2 linked regions of the Archangium primigenium genome follow. The protein of the gene in region 2 interacts with the protein of the main gene of each other region in a pairwise test. Links are inferred from orthologs where the notes say so. Each region holds a gene or a part of one and is shown on either strand. Other genes may lie near its edges. The genes, in order: leuS and ligA.

Evidence for each region.
Region 1: the proteins of ligA (region 2) and leuS interact in binary tests that used the Escherichia coli proteins (3 or more experiments, as listed by UniProt). The link is inferred for Archangium primigenium from one-to-one orthologs.

Annotation. Positions count from the first base shown.
Region 1 is NZ_JADWYI010000001.1:7,061,618-7,072,138, forward strand. What follows is about bases 3,077-6,185. They hold leuS (leucine--tRNA ligase), read right to left. Parts: upstream 5,826-6,185; coding sequence 3,327-5,825; downstream 3,077-3,326. Other genes in these bases: lptE (LPS assembly lipoprotein LptE), read right to left, coding at 3,077-3,242; I3V78_RS28895 (response regulator), read right to left, coding at 5,869-6,185. In the rest of the region: I3V78_RS28870 (tetratricopeptide repeat protein), read right to left, coding at 1-1,008; mazG (nucleoside triphosphate pyrophosphohydrolase), read left to right, coding at 1,114-2,292; rpsT (30S ribosomal protein S20), read left to right, coding at 2,394-2,672; more of lptE, read right to left, coding at 2,685-3,076; more of I3V78_RS28895, read right to left, coding at 6,186-6,252; I3V78_RS28900 (Fpg/Nei family DNA glycosylase), read left to right, coding at 6,392-7,237; I3V78_RS28905 (hypothetical protein), read right to left, coding at 7,494-8,300; chemotaxis-specific protein-glutamate methyltransferase CheB, read right to left, coding at 8,302-9,342; I3V78_RS28915 (CheR family methyltransferase), read right to left, coding at 9,330-10,196; I3V78_RS28920 (HEAT repeat domain-containing protein), read right to left, coding at 10,219-10,521.
Region 2 is NZ_JADWYI010000001.1:2,808,735-2,818,016, forward strand. What follows is about bases 2,844-5,731. They hold ligA (NAD-dependent DNA ligase LigA), read right to left. Parts: upstream 5,358-5,731; coding sequence 3,330-5,357; downstream 2,844-3,329. Other genes in these bases: I3V78_RS11995 (DUF3052 family protein), read right to left, coding at 2,844-3,010; I3V78_RS12000 (acylphosphatase), read right to left, coding at 3,007-3,306; rho (transcription termination factor Rho), read left to right, coding at 5,656-5,731. In the rest of the region: I3V78_RS11990 (Rne/Rng family ribonuclease), read right to left, coding at 1-2,005; more of I3V78_RS11995, read right to left, coding at 2,564-2,843; more of rho, read left to right, coding at 5,732-7,284; I3V78_RS12015 (hypothetical protein), read left to right, coding at 7,312-7,626; I3V78_RS12020 (AI-2E family transporter), read right to left, coding at 7,639-8,826; I3V78_RS12025 (hypothetical protein), read right to left, coding at 8,859-9,282. UniProt on the Escherichia coli protein: DNA ligase that catalyzes the formation of phosphodiester linkages between 5'-phosphoryl and 3'-hydroxyl groups in double-stranded DNA using NAD as a coenzyme and as the energy source for the reaction.

The sequences.
Region 1 (10,521 bases), 4.3 Mb from region 2 along the record:
GAGCACCGCGGCCACCGCCCGCTCCGTGCGCGTCAGATAGAAGGCCACCGAGGCCAGGGCGATGAGCAGCACGGGCACCAGACCCCAGCGCATCGCCAGGGGCGTGCCCAACAGCAGCAGGGCCGCGAGCGCCGTGGACTGCCAGCGCGCCGTCACCCGGGGAAAGAGGTGGTGGAAGTCGTGCAGCAGGTAGCGCACCCGGCGCAGGAAGAGCACGCCCACCACGACCACCGTGGTGGCCATCAGCGCCACCAGGACCGCCGTGCCCAGGTCCGCCAGGGCCGGACGCCGGTAGCGCGGGTCGCGCAGCAGCGCCGTCGCCGCGGCCTTGAGCTCCCGCGTGTAGGCTCCCACGCCCGTGGGGTCGTGCTCGGCGTAGGCCTGGGCGAGCGCCAGACGCACATAGGGCAGGTTGGGCGAGATGATCGCCGCCTCCTCCACGAGCCGCAGCGCGCCCGCTTCGTCATGCCCCTTGCGCCGACCCTCGGCCGCGCGGATGAGCGCCATGCTGAAGGCGTCGATGTCCATGGCGCCCACTTCCTGCTTGAGCGCCACCAGCTCCGCCTGGGCCTTGGTCGCCCCGTCCTTGTCCATCGACTCCACGGCGGTACGCCAGCGCGTCCAGGCCGCGGCCAGGTCCGCGTCGGTGACGCGCGGCGAGAGGATGGGCGCGGGCGGCGGCCGGACCACGGGCGGCGGCGCGGCGGGCACCACCGCCGGCTCGGGCACGGGCTCGCCCTTGGCGTTCTTGCCGCCCTTGGCCTCGGCCGGGGACACGTCACCCTTGGCGCCCTTGGCACCCTTGGCGTTCTTGCCCTTGGCCGTGGCGGAGTCGTCCTGCTCCTCGTCCCCGGAGTCGTCGGACTCCGGATCGTCGGGCATGGCCATCTCCTCCGGGTCCAGCATGGAGGGATCGTGGAAGTGCTGCGCATGGGCCTGGCGCGCGGGCAGTCCCGACAGCAGGCAGAGCAACAGCGGAAGGCAGCGCAAGAAGGGGGGGCGCGACATTCGAGGTCCCGAGCATAGGCGACGGGTCCGTCTCACGGAAGTTGTCGTCCCCCACTCCGGAGGTTCCCGTGTTAACAGCAACCTGCTCGCCCGGAGAGGGGACATATGGGTTCAGCAGGACCGCAATTGGACAGGCTCGCGGAAATCATGGCCCGCCTGCGCGCCCAGGATGGCTGTCCGTGGGACCGGGAGCAGGACCTGCGCTCCATCCGCCCTTATCTCACCGAGGAGGCCTTCGAGGTCCTGGAGGAGATGGACCGGGTGGCCGAGGGCGGCCCCTGGGCGCCCCTGTGCGAGGAGCTGGGGGATCTGCTCTTCCAGATCGTCTTCCACGCCCGGCTCGCCGAGGAACTGGGGGAGTTCACCCTGGCGGACGTATGTGCGTCCATCAGCGACAAACTCACCCACCGCCACCCCCACGTGTTCGGGGAGAAGCGCGAGGACGGCACCCCCCAGCCGCTGGCCAACTGGGCGAAGCTCAAGGCCGCCGAGCGCAAGAAGAAGACGGGCCGGGAGGGCTCGGTGCTCGACGGGGTGCCCGCGGGCGCGCCGGCGCTCTTGCGCGCCGAGCGGCTGGTGGAGAAGGCGAGCCGGCTCGGCTTCGACTGGCCGGATCTGGCGCACGTGCGCGCCAAGCTCACCGAGGAGTTGGGAGAGCTCGACGAGGCCATCGCCTCGGGGGACCGCGACGCCCTGGAGCACGAGCTGGGCGATGTCCTCCTGGCCCTGGCCAACGTCGCGCGCTTCCTGAAGACCCCGGCCGAGGACGCGCTGCGCATGGCCCTGCGCCGCTTCACCACCCGCTTCCAGCACCTCGAGTCGGCCCTGCGCGCCGAGGGCGTCGCGCTCGGCGAGGGCAGCCTGGAGCAGATGATGCGGCACTGGGGGGAGGCCAAGGCGGTGGAGAAGGCCCTCCCCCCGCCCACCCGGGTGCCCCGCGCCCCCCTCGTCGCCCTGCGACTGCCCGTGGAAGCGCTCGCCCCCCAGCGGGCCTTCTGGGATCAGGTGGCGCCCCTGCTCGGTTGGAGCGCCGGGCGGGCGTCGGCACGGGAGGCCGTCTATGGGGACGGGCTGTACCGGATCACCTTCGTGCCCGGGTCCGCCGCCCCCTCCCCCACCCGGCTGACCTTCGAGGCCCCCTCGGGAGCGGCCGTGCGCCGCCTACGGACCCTGCTAGAGGCCGCCTCCCCGGGATGTGTGCGAGAAGGCGACCTTGGCGCGGAGACGATCATGTTTCGTGATCCCGCCGGGCTGGAGTGGGAGTATGCCGTTCCCGAACCCTGAGGAAGGGCTTCCCCGCTTCCGGATCACGCAAGTCTTGACGCTCCGGTAGGGGACGAAGTAGGTACGCCCCCTCTTTCCACAGAAGTACGCTGGAGATCACCTTGGCCAACACCAAGTCTGCAGAGAAGCGTAACCGCCAGGCGCAGAAGCGCCGCGCCCGCAACATCAACGTGCGCACCACGGTGAAGGACGCCGTGAAGACCCTGCGCGACACCCTCACCACCGACACGGCCAAGGCGCCGGAGGCCTTCAAGGCCGCCGCCAGCCGCCTGAACAAGGCCGCCAGCAAGGGCGTGGTCCACAAGCGCGCCGCTTCCCGCCGCATCTCGCGCCTGGCCAAGGCCGTCAACCGCGCCAAGGCCGCCGCCACCGCGAAGTAGTCCTCGCGGGCTTCACCAGTCGCTGGCCAACCGGTCATATCCCTCGCGCATCAACGTCTCGGCGAGACGGTGGAGCGCGGCCTGACGGTTGGCCTCGGCTTCCAGGATGTCGCCGGACACGCTCGCCGTGCCCGGCAGGAAGTCCTCGTTGCCGGTGACCACCGTCTCCGACAGCACCCCGCCGTCCTTGCGCAGGCGCAGCACCACCGTCGCCGAAGCGCGGTAGCTGGCGAGCCGAGGCTCCGCCACCCGCGTGTTTCCGTCGTACACGGGATCCGTGACGATGGTCGGCGCGCTGCCCACCCCCGCCACCACCCCCTCGATCGTCGCGTCGCACGCGCCCTCGGCGCCCAGCACGCCCGCGCGCACCAGCTCCAGGCGGAGCACGCGGGTGAAGAGCGCCTCCAGGCCCGGCTCGGGCGTGTCGTTGCGGAAGATCGGCGCACACACCGAGCGCACGCCCTCGGGCAGCCCCGCGCTCCGAGGGGTGAAGCGGTAGCCGCAGCCCATGCCCGAGAGCACCCCCAGGCACCCCACCCACAACCACCTCACCACGCGCGCGCGGAACATGCCGAGCACACTAGCGGCGGGGTCCTCCGGGTCAAGCCCGAGCAGGAGGGCGCCCGGCGCGGGCACGCCCTCCGCTCACGCGGCTCAGCCGACGACGAAGTTCACCAGGCGCTTGGGCACGAAGACGAACTTGCGCAGCGTCTTGCCCGCCAGCGCGGCCTTCACCCGCTCGTCCGCCTCGGCCGCGGCGCGCACGTCCGCCTCGCCCGCGTCCGCCGCCACGCGCACCTCGGCGCGCAGCTTGCCGTTGACCTGCACCGCGTAGGGGATGACGTCATCCACCACCAGCGCCGGATCGAACTCCAGCCAGCCCTGGTTGACGACGAAGTCCTTGGCGCCGTAGGCCTCGGCGATCTCGTCCGCCAGGTGGGGGGTGAAGGGCGTGAGCACCACGGTGAGCACCTTCACGGCCTCGGCCATGGCGGCCTTCTCCGCGACCGACTCCGGCGTGCCCAGCGCGTAGAGCGCGTTCACGTACTCCATGCACCCGGCGATGGCGGTGTTGAAGGACAGCCGGTCGATGGCCTCCCCCACCCGCTTGAGGCACTTGTGCGCCGCGCGGCGGATCTCCAGCGCCTTGCCCTCGAAGGCGCCCTCGTGCGTCGTGCCCGCCGTGCCCTGGTGCTGCTGGGCGAGCACCCACACCCGCTTGAGGAAGCGGAAGGCGCCCTCCACCTGGTCATCCGACCAGTCGAAGTCGCGCTCGGGCGGGCCGGCGAACATCACGTAGGCGCGCGCCGTGTCCGCGCCGTACTTCTGCACGATGGACGAGGGGGCCACCACGTTGCCCCAGCGCTTGGACATCTTGCGCCCGTCGGGCCCGTTGACGATGCCCTGGGTGACCAGGCGCGTGACGGGCTCGTCCACCGGGGACAGGCCCAGGAGCTTCATCACCCGCGTCCAGAAGCGGAAGTAGAGCAGGTGCATCACCGCGTGCTCGGGGCCGCCCACGTACACGTCCACCGGCAGCCAGCGCTGGGCCTCCTTCGGATCGAAGGGCGCCTCGGCGTAGTGCGGCGAGAGGTAGCGCGCGAAGTACCAGCAGGAGTCGACGAAGGTGTCCATCGTCTCCGTCTCGCGGCGCGCGGGGCCGTTGCACGTGGGACACGTGGCGTTGACGAACCCGGGCACCTTGGCCAGCGGGGGCTCGCCCTTGCCCGTGAGCACCGCCTGGGTGTCGATCTCCGGCAGGCGCACCGGCAGCTGCTCGATCGGCACGGCCTGGCCCTTGCGCTCGGGGTCGCACGCCTCGCAGTAGACGATGGGGATGGGGGTGCCCCAGTAGCGCTGGCGGCTGAAGCCCCAGTCCTTCTGGCGGTACGTCACCTTGGGCTCGCCCTTGCCCTGGGCCTGGAGGAAGGCGCCCATCTTCTTGCGCGCCTCGGCGGAGGTGAGGCCCGAGTACTCGCCCGAGTCCGCCAGCACGCCGTCCTCGGTGGCCGCGGACTCCAGCGCGTCGCCCGCGGGAAGTTTGTCACCCTGGGCGGGCTGCACCACCCCGCGCACGGGCAGCGCGTACTTGCGCGCGAACTCGAAGTCGCGCGCGTCGTGCGCCGGCACGCTCATCACCGCGCCCGTGCCGTAGTCGGACAGCACGAAGTTGGCGATCCAGATGGGCACCGGCTGGCCCGTGAAGGGGTTGAGCGCGTGGGCGCCCGTGAACACGCCTTCCTTGGTGGCGCCCTCGTCCGTGCGCTCCGTCTTGGAGGTGGCCGCCATCTTCTTCACGAAGGCGTCCACCTCGGCGCGCTGCGCGGGCGTGGTGATGCGCGAGACGAGCTTGTGGTCCGGCGCGAGCACCACGTAGGTGCAGCCGAAGATGGTGTCCACGCGCGTGGTGAACACGCGCAGGCGCTCGTCCGAGCCCTGCACGGTGAAGTCGGCCTCCACGCCCTCGGAGCGGCCGATCCAGTTGCGCTGCATGGAGGTGATGCGCTCGGGCCACTCCTTGAGCTGGTCCAGGCCGTCGAGCAGGTCCTGCGAGTAGCGGGTGATCCGGAATGCCCACTCGGGCATTTCCTTGTCGAGCACCGGCGAATCACAGCGCTCGCACACGCCGTCCTTCACCTGCTCGTTGGCGATGACCGTGAGACAGCCCGTGCACCAGTTCACCTTGCTGAAGCGGCGATAGACGAGCCCCCGCTGGAGCATCTGGATGAAGAACCACTGGTTCCAGCGGTAGTACTCGGGCTCGCTGGTGTTCACCTCGCGCGACCAGTCGTAGCTGTAGCCCAGCGAGTGGATCTCCTTCTTGAAGGAGTCGATGTTCTCGCGGGTGCGCACCGCTGGGTGCACGCCGTCCTTGATGGCCGCGTTCTCCGCCGGCAGGCCGAAGGCGTCCCAGCCCATGGGGTGCAGCACGTCAAAGCCGCGCATCTTGAAGAAGCGCGCGTAGACGTCCCCGATGAGGTAGTTGCGCACGTGCCCCATGTGCATCTTCCCGCTGGGGTACGGCAGCATCTCGAGGATGTACTTCTTGGGGGCTCCGGGGCGCGTGCCGGCGCGGAACACGCCCGCCTCGCTCCACCGCTGCTGCCACTTCGACTCGATTGCCTGCGGCTCGTAACGCTCGTTCATGGCCATGACGGCCCGCGTCTTACGTGGGGGACGGGCCCCCGGCAACCCCCTAATCCAGCCGCAGCAGGCCCTTCACCGTGTCCTGTACCACCTTGGACTGTACCGGCTTGACCAGGTAGGCGCTCGCCCCCAGGGCCATGGCCCGCGCCCGATCCTCGGTGGCCGACTCGGTGGTGATGACCACGATGGGCACCGTGCGGTACGCGTCCTGCTGGCGGATGTGGTGGATGAGCTTGAGCCCGTCCATGAGCGGCATGTTGATGTCGGTCAGGATGAGATCGTAGCGGCCCAGGGTCAGCTTCTTGAGGCCCTCGGCCCCGTCGTGGGCCTCGTCCGTGTGGAGCCACGTGCCCAAGCGCTGCAGCGCGTACATGAGGCTGCGCCGCATGGCCTGCGAGTCATCCACCACCAGGGCCCGGATCTCCTGCGTCATGACGCGGGAGGATACCACCGCCGGGCGCCGAAGCAGGCAGGGGACTGAGCGCCTTCGCTCCTCCCGAGGGTCCACGCCGGAGGGCGCGGGGCTCCCGCGTCGACGCGACAGGTCGCCCGCCGGACGTTACCTGCCAGGGATGCCCGAGGGAAACATCATCCACCGCCTCGCCCGCGTCCACCGCCGCTGGCTCGTCGGCCGTCGCTTCACCGCGGACTCCCCCCAGGGGCGCTTCGCCGCCGAGGCCCCCCACCTCTCGGGGCGGGTGCTCGAGGACGTGCGGGCCCATGGCAAGCACCTCTTCCACCACTTCGAGGGCGGGGTCCGGCTCCACGTGCACCTGGGCCTGTTCGGCACCATCCGCCACTTCCGCGCCCAGGCCACCCCCCCGTCCCCGGCCTGTCGGCTGAGGCTCGCCTCCCCCCACGCGACGCTCCAGCTGTCCGGCCCCCAGACCTGTGAGCTGCTCACCCCGGACGCCGAGGCCGCGCTCCGGGCCCGCCTGGGCGAGGACCCCCTCCACGCCGACGCGTCCCGCGAGCGGGCCTTCGCGGCCCTGCGTCAGGTCCGCGCGCCGATCGCCACCGCCCTGCTCGACCAGTCCCGCATCTCGGGGGTGGGCAACATCCTGCGCGCCGAGGCCCTCTTCCTCGCGCGCCTGTCGCCCCACCTGCCCGCGAGCGACTTGCGCGCCCCCGACTTCGAGCGCTTGTGGACGGCCCTGCGCCAGTTGCTCGAGGACGCCGCCCGGGATGGCCGCATCGTCCCACCCCATGCGCCCCCCACCGCCCTCACCCTCCCCGGCCGGCGCCGGGAGGACCGCTTCTGCGTCTACGACCGCGAGGACCTCCCCTGCCCTCACTGCGCCACCCCCGTCGCCCGGGTGCCGCTCGCCGGGCGGAGCCTGTTCTTCTGCCCCCGCTGCCAGGCGCCTCGCCGACGCGCCGCCCGCGCCCGTCCAGCCCCGGGGAGGGCCCGCCCGTAAGTCTTACCGGATGGGAAATCCCTCCCGCGCCCAACGCTCCGCCAACCCCCTGGAATCATGGGAGTTTCGCCCTCCGCCGACCCTGGCACGCGGACTGCTATGTCCCTCCTCGGGTAGCACGGGGCGGGACGGGCGGGTCGGGGCAGGACGGGCGGGTCGGGGGAAGTCTTTCGAGGGGGCAGTTCGGGGGAAGTGACGGGGAAGAGTTCGTCGGGGAGGAGCCGCTCGGGGGATCGGCTCCTCCCCGATTCTTTTTCTAGCGCCTGGCGAGCAGGACCGAGGCGGCGGACACCGGCGGCGGCTCGATGGCGGTGTTGCGTCGGCGCTGCTCGGGGGCATCCAGGAAGGTGCCGAGCAGCACCCAGCGCCGCGCGTCGGCCTCCGCGCCGGGCCGGGCCATGAGCGGCGTGGTGTAGTGCCAGAAGGGCAGCCGGTACACGGTGATGCCGCCCAGCGTGTTGACGCTGCTCATCTGCGAGAAGTGGCCCTGCTTGGAGTAGATGAGCCACTGGTGCGCCACGGCGCGCGTGGCGAACGTGAGGTGCATGTCCACGTAGCCGTTGGCGGCCTCTTCGTCCTCGGGGTGGTGATCGTTGTGGGGCCCGGCGTAGTCCCCCGGGCCGTAACACAGCGCCTGAATCCCCCACTTGCGCCGCAGGGGCCGGCCGCTCACCGCCGCCGCGAAGGCCGCGAAGCTCTCCGAGCGCATCATCTCCACGAGCCCCACCCGCTCGGCCGCGGCCCACGAGCGCGAGCGCCGGCTCTCCAGCATCGCCGTGCGCACGCGCACCGTCTTGGGCAGCAGCTCCTCGTAGTTCTCCGTCATCCCGAAGATGCTCTCCGGGGGGATGGGCTCCTCCATGGCCGTGAGGGTGCCCTCCAGGGAGGACTCCAGCGCGGCGAGGCACGCGGCGGCCTTGCGCGCGTCCACCACGCCGCCGAGCGCCACGAAGCGGTGGCCCGGCTTGAGCAGGATGCCGCACGCCTCGCGGTCGCGGCCCTCGAGGATGCGCCGCCCCTTGGGGGTGAGCAGGTCCGCGAAATCGGAAGGAAAGCTCTTCATGTCACCGCCTCTTGCGCGCCAGTTCCACCAGCGCGGGGCCAATCTCGCCCAGGGGCAGCACGCGGCTCACCGCGCCCGTGGCCACCGCTTCCTGGGGCATTCCGTAGACGACCGCCGTGCGCTCCGACTCCGCCCACACCTCGCCGCCCGCTTTGTGGATGCTCCGGGTGCCCTGGGCTCCGTCCGAGCCCATGCCCGTCAGTACCACACCGAGGGCCCGCGCACCGAACACCTCGGCGAGGCTCTGGAAGAGCCGGTCCACCGAGGGCGCGTGCTTGTCCTGGAGCGTGGGCGGCGGGGTGCCCAGCGTGTAGCGCCCGCCCTGCCGGTACACCACGAGCTGCCGGCCTCCCGGCGCGATGAAGACATGGCCGGGCTGCAGCAAGTCGCCATCCTGGGCCTCGCGCACGGTGAAGGGGCCGAGGCGATCCAAGCGCTCGGCGAACGCCCGGGTGAACTGCTTGGGCATGTGCTGGCACACCAACAGGCTCACCGTGGGCTCGACGGCGATCGCCTCCAGCAGCCGCTGCACGGCGGGCGGCCCGCCGGTGGAGGCGCCCACGCCCACCACGAACGAGGGATCCATGACGAGCCCCCGGGGACGGCGCGGGAGCACGTGGCGCTCGGGACGCAGCTGACGCGCGGCGCGCACCTTGTCCTGCAGCTCCCGGCGCAGCTTCTCCAGGGCCTCGGGCGTGGGCCGGGCGGGCTTGGCGATGAAGTCCGCGGCGCCCAGCTCCAGCGCCTTGAAGACGTCCGCCTGGTGCGCGTAGCTGGAGATGACGATGACGGGCGTGGGCGCGGAGTTCTTGAGCAGGCGCAGGAAGGAGTAGCCCCCCAGCCGCGGCATCTCCAGGTCCAGGGTCACCACGTCCGGGTGCAGGGCCATCACCTGGCGCAGGCCCTCGTTGCCGTCCGCCGCGGTGCTCACGACCTTGAGATCCGGCGCGGACTCGATGAGCTCCGTCAGCAGCTTGCGGTTGGACTCCGAGTCGTCCACCACCAGGACCTTCACGGGAGGCAGGACGCTCACGGGTTCCATCCCCCCAGCTCCGGACGGCGGTAGACGAGGTCGCCGCGCAGGTGCACCAGCTCGAAGTCGGCGCTCAGGTTGATGAGGTTCTCCGAGTGCCCGAGCATGAGGTAGCCCCCCGGCACCAGCCGGTCATAGAGGAGCTTGAGCACGCGCTGGCGGGCGGGCGTGTCGAAGTAGATGAGCACGTTGCGGCAGAAGACGGCGTCCACGCGCGGCGAGGACGTGCCGTGCTCGGTGTCCTGCAGGTTGTGGTGGCCGAACGTCACCCAGGCGCGGATGTCCTCGCGCACCCGCACCCGGTTGGGGCCAATCTGGGTGAAGTACCGGGCGAGCTGCTCGGCGGACGTGGCGCGCAGCGCGCTCGGCCCGTACTCGCCCTGGCGCGCCGCCGCCAGCACGCGGCGGGAGATGTCCGAGCCGTGCACCTCGACGTCCCACCCCTCGAAGCGGCCGCTCTCCTTGAGGAGCATGGCGAGCGTGTAGGCCTCCTCGCCGGAGGAGCAGCCCGCGGACCACAGCCGCAGCCGACGCAGGCGCGCGTTGCGCCGCTCGAGCACGGGGAGGACTTCCTGGGAGAAGGCCTTGAGCTGGCGCGGCTCGCGAAAGAAGTACGTCTCGTGCGTGGTGAGGGCCTCGATGGCCGTGTCCAGCTCGGCGCGGCGCTGCGCATCGAAGCGCAGGTAGCGGTAGTAGGAGGCGAAGTCATTGAGGCCCAGGGCCTCCAGACGCGGCCAGAGCCGCCGCTGCATGACGTACTTCATGTCGTCGCGGACCAGGATGCCGCAGTAGGCGTACACGAAGTCCCGCAGCAGGCGGAACTCCTCCGCGTTCATCTCCGGCCGGCCTGAATCGAAAGGCATCAACCCCGCGTCCCTCCCCGCCTCAGCGTCCCGTCAGCCGTTCCACCGCGTCCACCAGGGCCCGGCGCGCCAGCGTGTCCGTTTCCACGGACAGCGCCGAGAGCATCGCCGGCAGGCAGTCCGTGCCGCCGGCATCCGCCAGGACCCGGGCCGCCGCGGCGCGCACGTCCCAGCGCCCGTGGCCGAGCAGCTTGAGCGCCAGGGCCTCACCACCGCCATGGTCCGCGTCCGCCTGGAGCGCCGCCTTCACCACCTCGTGATCCTCATGCTCCACCGCGCGGGCGAGCACCTCGTCGCGCAGCACGCCCAGCCGGGCCAGCGAGCG
Region 2 (9,282 bases):
CGGCGTTGCAGTTGATGACGAGCGTGGGATCCTTGTAGCCGGGGGCCTCGCGGCGGATCTCCCCGAAGATTTCATAGGCCACGGTGGTGGCCGTCTTCACGAAGCCCTTGCCGTCGCAGTACGGGCAGTCCTCGTGCAGCACGCGGCCGATGGACTCGCGCACGCGCTTGCGCGTCATCTCCACGAGGCCCAGCTCGGAGATGCGCAGCACGTTCGTCTTGGCCTTGTCCCGGCCCAGCGCCTCCTGTAGCGACTTGAAGACCTTGTCGCGGTTCTGCGTCTTCTCCATGTCGATGAAGTCGCAGATGATGATGCCGCCGATGTTGCGCAGCCGCAGCTGGTAGACGATCTCCTTGGCCGCCTCGACGTTGATCTTCGTGATCGTCTCCTCGAGGCTCTTCTTGCCGACGTAGCGGCCCGAGTTGACGTCGATGGCGGTGAGCGCCTCGGCCTGATCGATGATGAGGTAGCCGCCGCTCTTGAGCCACACCTTGCGCTGGGTGGCGCGCTGCAATTCGTGCTCGATGCCGTAGGCGTCGAACACGGGCTCGTCCGACTCGTGCAGCACCACCCGGTCCTTGAGCGCCGGGTCCTGCGCGTTCACGAAGCCGAGGATGCGCTCGTACTCCTCGCGGTCATCCACGACGAGCTTCTCCACGTCATGGGCGAACAGGTCGCGCGTGGCGCGCAGGATGAGATCCAGGTCCGGGTGCAGGAGCCCCGAGCCGCCGCGCTTCTCGTTGCGGCGCACGACCTGGTTCCACACCTCGATGAGGAAGCGGATGTCGCTCTCGAGCTTCTCCTGGGGCACGTTCTCGGCCACCGTGCGCACGATGAAGCCGGTGCCCGGCGGGCGGAAGCGGTCCACCATCTCCCGCAGGCGCTTGCGCTCCTTCTCGTTGGAGATGCGGCGGCTGATGCCCACGTGGTCCACCGTGGGCATGAACACCAGGTGGCGGCCCGGGATGGAGATGTGCGAGGTGAGGCGCGCGCCCTTGGTGCCGATGGGATCCTTGGAGATCTGGACCACGACCTCCTGGCCCACCTTGAGCAGATCCTCGATCTTCGCCGTCTTGCGCGGCTTGCTCTTGTCCTCCTCGCGCTTGCGCTGCGGCTCGTCGCGCTGCTTGTTGCGCTTGTCCTTGTCGCCGCGCTCCTTCTCGCCGCGCTCCTTGGACTCCTTGGGGTCACGGCGGGCTTCACGCGCCTCGCGCGCGGCCTCGCGGTGCTCCCGGGGGGCGCGGCGCTCGCCGGCGGCCTGCTCCGGCCGGGCGAGGGCGGACTCGGCCTGGGGCGCGGACTCGGCCTGGGGGGCGGACTCGGCCTGGGGGGCGGACTCGGAGGCGGTGACCGGCGTCGCCTCGGGCGCGAGCTCCACGGTGGGGGGCGCCGCCTCGCTCACCGGCACGGGGGCCTCGTGGTGCGCGGGAGACTCCAGGGCGAGGGGCGACTCGTGCGGCGCCGCCTCCAGGGCGGACATGGGGGCCTCCGCCTCGGCCGCGGGCGGCACGAAGGGGGGCGGGCTGTCGGACGCGGGCTCGGCGGAGGCCTCGGTGGCCTCTGCCCCGTGGCCAGACGCCTCGGCCGGGAGGGGGGCCTCGGGCACGGGCCCGGCGACCGCGGGCTCGGTGGGCACGGGCTCGGCGTGGGCGTGCTCGGGGGGCGCGGGCTCATGGTGCGCCTCCTCGGCGGCCATGGCCTCGGACTCCTCGGGCACGTCCATGGCCTCTTCGTGCTCGCCCTCGGTCAGCTCGAACTGGGCGCGCGCGAAGTCCGGGTCGTAGACCACGTCACTGACGTAGAGGAAGGCCGCCTTCTCCAGGCCAATGTCCACGAAGGCCGCCTGCATGCCGGGGAGCACCCGGACCACGCGGCCCTTGTAGATGTTACCGACGACTCCCTTGTCCTTCTTGCGCTCGAGGTAGAACTCCGCGATGTGCCCGTTCTCGACGAGGGCGACCCGGGTCTCCCGGCCCGCGGCGTTGATGACGAGGATGCTGCTCATGGATGAATCCTGGGCGCGCGCGCGGGCGCGGGGACTCCGGCGGACGGGAGTCGACGGCGTCTGCCGCTACCGAGCGCGCTGCGAGGGGAGAGGCGGTCCTGGCTCCTGCCCGTGCGCGGACGCGGATCCGCCCGCGGATGCGGGAGGGGGCTGTTCGCGCGCGAGAGGGGGCTGAGGGGACCACGACCTGCTCCTCCGGTGTCATGTCGTCCCGCGGCTACCGGCACCTCGCCGGGCGGGACTGGCTGCCATATCGAGCGTTCGAGGCAGTCCAGGCGCTCGTGCCTTCCGGCTGCTGGCCTTCCTCACCCGGTCGGTGCCCATCCGCGGGCGCCTTGGGGGCGGCGAGAAGCTCGGAGTGGCAAGCGCGTCCGGGTTGCCGGGAACGCACCCGTCTTGAAATCTCGAATCCACTGGCGACTGAACCCCCCGCCCCTGGCGGAGAGTTCCGAGGCCTGAAAACCCCAAAAGGTTTTCACGCTTGATCCGGCGTGTAAAGGCGGGACGTGGAAAATGTCCAATGGACGCCGTCCGCCGGTCTGGGGGCCCGGGGGGGGGTCAGGCCTGGGCGGTGGGGGCGCGCTTGCGGTGGTCCGGCTTGTCCAGGCGGCCCCGGGGCCGACGCACCAGGCGCAGGCCCGTCCAGGTGGAATCAATGAGGCACAACTTGTTGTCCACCATGCCGATGTCGAGCGCGGCCTGACGGATGAAGTCCTCGGACAGGGCCGTCTTGATGCCCTCGCCGCTGGGCCAGCACACCCAGATGCCGCCCTGCAGCGTCATGGCGCGCGAGAGGGCCGGCAAGCGCTGGACGAGCTCGTGCGTGTCCTGGGTGAAGAAGAGGATGATGTCCAGGCCCGTCTGGGCGGTGATGAGGAATTCCACCCCCTCGGGCAGGGGGTTGAGCCGCTGCACGAAGCCGCGCGGGGGGTTGATGACGGACACCTTGCTGCCCGACTTGATGCCCAGCATGGAGCTCAAGGAGGCTGGCGCGTAGGGATTCATGAACTGCGCTCCACGATGAAGGTAGTGAACTCCCCGAGCGCCGGGGCCTCGGCGCGCGCCACGTCCGTGACCCGGGCGAGGGGAGGGCCCTGGTGGCACCAGGTGGTGAAGGCGTCGAGGGCGGGGGCGGGGCCCTCGGCGAGCGCCTCCACGGAGCCGTCCGAGCGGTTGCGCACCCAGCCGGTGAGCCCCAGCCGTACGGCCTCGGCGCGGGCGCTCTCCCGGTAGGAGACCCCCTGCACCGTGCCCCGGATGCGCAGCACCACGCGCCGTCTGTCCTGGGTGCCGTCGTTCATGCGCTCGCTCATGCCCACATGCCCTATCCCCTCGCGTCCGTCTGCAGCAGCTGCAAGAAGCCCTGCTCGTCCAGGATTCTTACCCCGAGTTCCTGGGCCTTCTTCAGCTTGCTGCCGGCGTCCTCGCCCGCCACCACGAGGTCAGTCTTGCGCGAGACACTTCCGGACACCTTACCGCCCCGGCGCTCGATTTCCTCCTTGGCCTGCTCGCGGCTCATGGCGCTCATGCCGCCGGTGAGCACCACCGTCTGGCCGGCGAACAGCCCCGTCTTGACGATGACGGGGGCGGCGGGCGAGACGCCCGCGGCGAGCAGGGCCTCGATGGCGTCGCGGTTGAGGGGCTCGTGGAAGAAGGTGTGGATGACGGCGGCCATGGTGGGGCCCACGTCCTTGACGCGGGTGATGTCCTCCATGGAGGCCTCGTACAGGCCGCGCACGTCGGGGTAGGCCTCGGCGAGCACCCGCGCGGTGGACTCGCCCACGTGGCGCACGCCCAGCGCGTAGAGGAAGCGCGGCTGGGTGGTCTGCTTGGCGCGCTCGATGCTGGCCAGGAGGTTGTCGGCGCTCTTCTCGCCCATGCGCTCGAGCGTGAGCAGGCGCGCGCGCGTGAGGTGGAAGACGTCCGCGAAGGTCTTCACCAGCCCCGACTCCACGAGCTGGGCGGCGAGCTTCTCGCCCAGGCCCTCGATGTCCAGGGCGGTGCGCGAGGCGAAGTGGCGCACCTTCTCCACGAGCTGGGCGGGACAGGTGGCGCCCGTGCAGCGGATGATGGCGCCCTCCTCGTCCCGCGTGGCGGCCGCGTGGCACACCGGGCACTCGGTGGGGAACACGAAGGGCTGGGCGCCCTCGGGGCGCTTGCCCTCCACCACCTTGACGATTTCTGGAATCACGTCCCCGGCGCGGCGGATGAAGACGGTGTCGCCCTGGCGCACGTCCTTGCGCCGCAGCTCGTCCTCGTTGTGCAAGGTGGCGCGGCTCACCGTGACGCCGCCCACCTTCACCGGCTTGAGGTGGGCCACGGGCGTGAGCGCCCCCGTGCGGCCCACGTACACCTGGATGGACTCCACGAGCGTGGACTCCTCCTCGGGCGGGAACTTGTAGGCCACGGCCCAGCGCGGGCTCTTGGACACCTGGCCCAGGCGCCGGCGCAGGTCCTCCTCGTCCACCTTGACCACCATGCCATCCACCTCGAAGGGCAGGGCGTGGCGGCCCTCGAGCGAGGCGCGGTACTGCGCGCGCACCCCGTCCACGTCCTCCACCGCCACGGCCCGGTTGACCGGCAGGCCGAGCGAGCGCAGGTAGGCGAGCTTCTCCGAGTGGGAGCGGAAGGCGGGCACGCCCTCGCCGGGCACGCACTCGTAGAGGTAGAGCGACAGGGGGCGCGAGGCGGTGATGCGCGGATCCAACTGGCGCAGGCTGCCGGCGGCGGCGTTGCGCGGGTTGGCGAAGAGCGGCTCGCCCTCCGCCTCGCGCGTGTCGTTGAGCCGCTTGAAGTCCTTCTTGGAGATGAACACCTCGCCGCGCACGTCGATGGCGCCGGGCACCTTCACCCCTGGCTCGGCCATCAGCTCGGTGGGCAGGGCGCGGATGGTGCGCAGGTTGCCCGTCACGTCCTCGCCCTCGGTGCCGTCCCCCCGGGTGGCGCCCCGCACGAAGCGGCCGTCCTCGTAGCGCAGGGTGATGGCCAGGCCGTCCAGCTTGGGCTCGCACACATAGCCCACCTTGGCGAGGCCCGTCTGGCGGCGGATGCGCTCGTCGAAGTCGCTCAGCTCCTCGTCGTCGAAGACGTTGGCCAGCGACAGCATGGGCTCGCGGTGGCGCACCTTCTCGAACTTCTCCGCCGGCGCGCCGCCCACGCGCCGGGTGGGGGACTCGTCCGTGACGAGCTCCGGGTGGCGCGCCTCCAGCTCCTGGAGCTCGCGCATCAGCCGGTCGTATTCCGCGTCGCTCACCTCCGGGGAGTCGAGCACGTAGTAGCGGTGGTTGTGGTGGGCGAGCTCCTTGCGGAGCTGCGTGATGCGGAGGGCGTCGGCGGTTTTCGAGGCGGTCACGGCGGGAGGCTCGGCGGCTGGACGGGAATATTCTGGGGCGGTGCGGCCTTGGGCTGCGTGGGAAGCGAGGATGCCTTGACAGCTCCGGAGGTGGTCAATAACCTCGTGCGGCGCGCATGAGGTGGTTGTCCTACCCGTCAGGCGTCACTTCCCAGCACAAGGTTCCTCCACCCGCGTGGTCCCGGCAAGAAGGGATCCCGGTGCCGCCCTGAGGGCGTTTCGCGTTCCGCGTTTCCCCCGGACATCGTTCACGACATTCCCGGGCGCGTCCCATCGCGCCGCCAGTGACCCCCGCACCATGGCCAAAGCCCGTTCACCCAAGGAAAAAGTTCTGCTTCCCCCGGTTGTCGAGGAGGAGAAGCCCAAGCGGCGCTCGACACGGGCCAAGACGGTGGAGCGCGAGGAGCCGGAGAAGCCCACGCGCTCGCGCCGCACGGCGGCCCGCCGCGAGGAGGAGCCCGCGGTCGAGGCAGCCCCCGCCCCCGCGCCCCCGCGCCCGGTGCTCACGCCCATGCCGTCCCAGCCGGTGCCCGTGCGGGACGACGAGTACCAGGAGGCGCGCGCCTCCGAGGAGCCGCGGGAGGAGGAGCCCTCGGCTCCGGCCCCGGCGCCCGAGGCGACGGACGCTCCCGTGGTCACCGAGGTGACGCGCGACGGGGCGCCCATGCAGGTCATCAAGCTCAATGACCTCAAGCGCATGAAGATCACCGACCTGGCGAAGATGGCCCACGACTTCGGCATCGAGGGCTACCAGGGGCTCAAGAAGCAGGATCTCATCTTCGCGCTGCTCTCGGGCATCGCGGACAAGAAGTTCGAGGTACACGCCGAGGGCGTGCTGGAGCTGCTCAGCGACGGCTTCGGCTTCCTGCGCAGCGCGGACAGCGACTACCAGGCGAGCCCGGACGACCTCTACGTGTCGCCCTCGCAGGTGCGCCGCTTCAACCTGCGGCCCGGCGACACGGTGACGGGCCCCATCCGCCAGCCGCGCGAGGGCGAGCGCTTCTTCGCGCTGCAGAAGGTGGACAAGGTCAACTTCGCCGACCCCCTGTCGGAGGTGACGCGCGACCGCATCCTCTTCGACAACCTCACGCCGCTCTACCCCACGCGCAAGCTCAAGCTCGAGCACGACGGGGCGGAGATGACCACGCGCATCATCGACATGTTCTGCCCCATCGGCCTGGGCCAGCGCTGCCTCATCGTGGCGCCGCCCAAGGCGGGCAAGACGGTGCTCCTGCAGAACATCGCGCACGCCATCTCCAAGAACCACCCGGACGTCTACCTCATCGTGCTGCTCGTGGACGAGCGCCCCGAGGAAGTCACCGACATGGCGCGCAACGTGCGCGGCGAGGTGGTCAGCTCCACCTTCGACGAGCCCGCCACGCGCCACGTGCAGGTGGCCGAGATGGTCATCGACAAGGCCAAGCGCCTGGTCGAGCAGAAGTATGACGTGTGCATCCTGCTCGACTCCATCACCCGTCTGGCGCGCGCCTACAACACGGTGGTGCCCGCCTCGGGGAAGATCCTCTCGGGCGGCGTGGACGCCAACGCCCTGCACAAGCCCAAGCGCTTCTTCGGCGCCGCGCGCAACATCGAGGAGGGCGGCAGCCTCACCATCATCGGCACGGCGCTCATCGACACCGGCAGCCGCATGGACGAGGTCATCTTCGAGGAGTTCAAGGGCACGGGTAACTCGGAAATCGTCCTGGACCGCAAGCTGATGGAGAAGCGCATCTTCCCCACGCTGGACATCAACAAGTCCGGCACGCGCAAGGAGGAGCTGCTGCTCACCCAGGCGGACCTGGTGCGCATCACCGCCCTGCGCCAGGTGCTCCACCCCTTCACGCCCATCGACGCGATGGAGTTCGTGCTCAAACACATGCGTCCCACCGCGGCGAACGCCGAGTTCCTCGGCTCGATGAACCGCTAGACTCGGGGCCTCCTGGAGGAGGCCTTCATGTCGCGCATCCGTTGTTCTTCTCTCGCCGCCCTCGCCCTGGGGGCGGCGTTCGTTTTGCTGGCGGGCTGTGAGCCGGTGGACCTGGACTTCGGCAACATCCCCGTGTCCGAGTCCGACCGCGTCTGCTACTCGGACGCGGACTGCACGGGCAACGCGTGCTGCGGCCTGGGCACCCGGCCCACGCACGTGCAGGACGGGCCCAACTGCTCCGGGGTGCGCTGCGGCGGAGACTGTCCCGAGGACGGCCTGGAGTGTGGCCGCTGCACCGTCATCTGCCGCGACTCGCGCTGCGCGGCGGCCTGCCAGGGCTGAGCGGCCCCGGGCTCAGTCGATCGCGCCCGACAACTCGATGGCCGAGGGCTGGGTGGGCTGGGCCTTGAGGCGCGCGTAGTCGAAGCACGCCACGAGGATGGAGGCCACGGGCACCGCGAAGAGCGCGCCCACCAGGCCGAACATCTTCTCGCCGCCAATGAGGCTGAAGGCCACGATGACCGGGTGGATGCGCGCCGCCGAGCCCATGATCTTCGGGTTGAGGAAGTAGGCCTCCAGCGCGTGGATGCCGATGATCCACACGAGGATGATGACGCCCTTCTGGAAGCCGTCCGCCAGCGCGATGAGCACGATGGGCACCGAGCTCAGGATGGTGCCGAAGATGGGGATGAGGCTGAACACCGTGGCCACGCTGGCCAGCAGGAAGGCGAACTTCACCCCGAACAACAAGAGCCCGATGAAGGTGAGCGCCCCGTTGACGAGGCAGATGGTGACCTGGCCGCGCACCACGCCGGACAGCGAGCGATCGATGCGCTCGAGCAGCCGCTGGGAATCCGTGCCGTACTCGGCCGGCAGCAGGCTCGTCACGTAGGCCACGATGGCGTGCGCGTCGATGGACAGGAACGCGGCCACCATGAGGATGAAGAACATCATGAACACGCCCGTCACCACCGAGGTGATGATGCCGCGCGAGAGGGTGACGATGTCGCCCAGGTGCCGGCTCACCAGCAGGCGCAACTGCGCGGCGCTGTCCTGGATGAGCTTCTCCATGTCCAGCATCAGCCCCACGCCGGGCGTGCCGCTGCGCATCTCCGCGGGCGTGGCGAGCGCCACGGGAATGCCCCGCGCGCGCAGCCACTCCTCCACCCGGTCGGCCAGCACGTGGATGCGCTCGGGCGTGAGCGAGTTGACGAAGGCCACGCCCTCGCGGCTCACCCGCGCCAGCTCGCCGTAGAGCTGCGGCACCATGGCGATGAAGAACAGGTAGAGCACGAGGAAGAAGAGCGAGTAGATGAGCAGGATGCCCGCCCAGCGGGGCACGGCGTGGCCGCGCACGCGCACGCGCGTGAGCCGGGTGACGAGCGGATGCACCAGGTAGGCGATGAGCGCGGCGCTGGCGAAGGGCAGCAGCACCGAGTGGAACACGACCAGCACGACGGCGATGGCCGCCCACAGTCCGGCGAGGATGACCAGGCGCTTGCGGCGCGGGTCCGGGATGTCCGACTCGTGAGGCTCCGGCATGGCGCGGCTTATGGCAGAGGGGCGCCTGGGGCTCAAGCGGTGGGCCCCTGGATGAGCCGCCGACGGGCCTCCAGCCGCTCCAGGCACTTGAGCATCAACCGGCGGTTGACCCGGCCCTCGGTGGCCTCGCCCAGGCCCAGCATCTGGTCCACGAGCCACCGGTTGAGCAGGAGCAGCGGCAGCCGGTCCGTGGGCGCGAGTCCCCGCTCCAGGTAGCGCTTGTTGCGCATGTAGTCGTCGTACGCCTCGTGCTCCCGCTCCAGCTCCCAGCGCGACAGCCGCAGCGCCTCGTCGTAGACGGCCTCGGCGGGGCGGGGGGTCGGCTCGGTGAACAGGGGCGCGAACGTGCCGCCCACGTCCAGGTCCACCTCCTGCACCGGGGGCGGCCACTGCCGCAGGTCCTTGGCCAGCAGCTTGGCCACCTCCTCCAGGAGGTGGTCCATCATGGGAACCGGT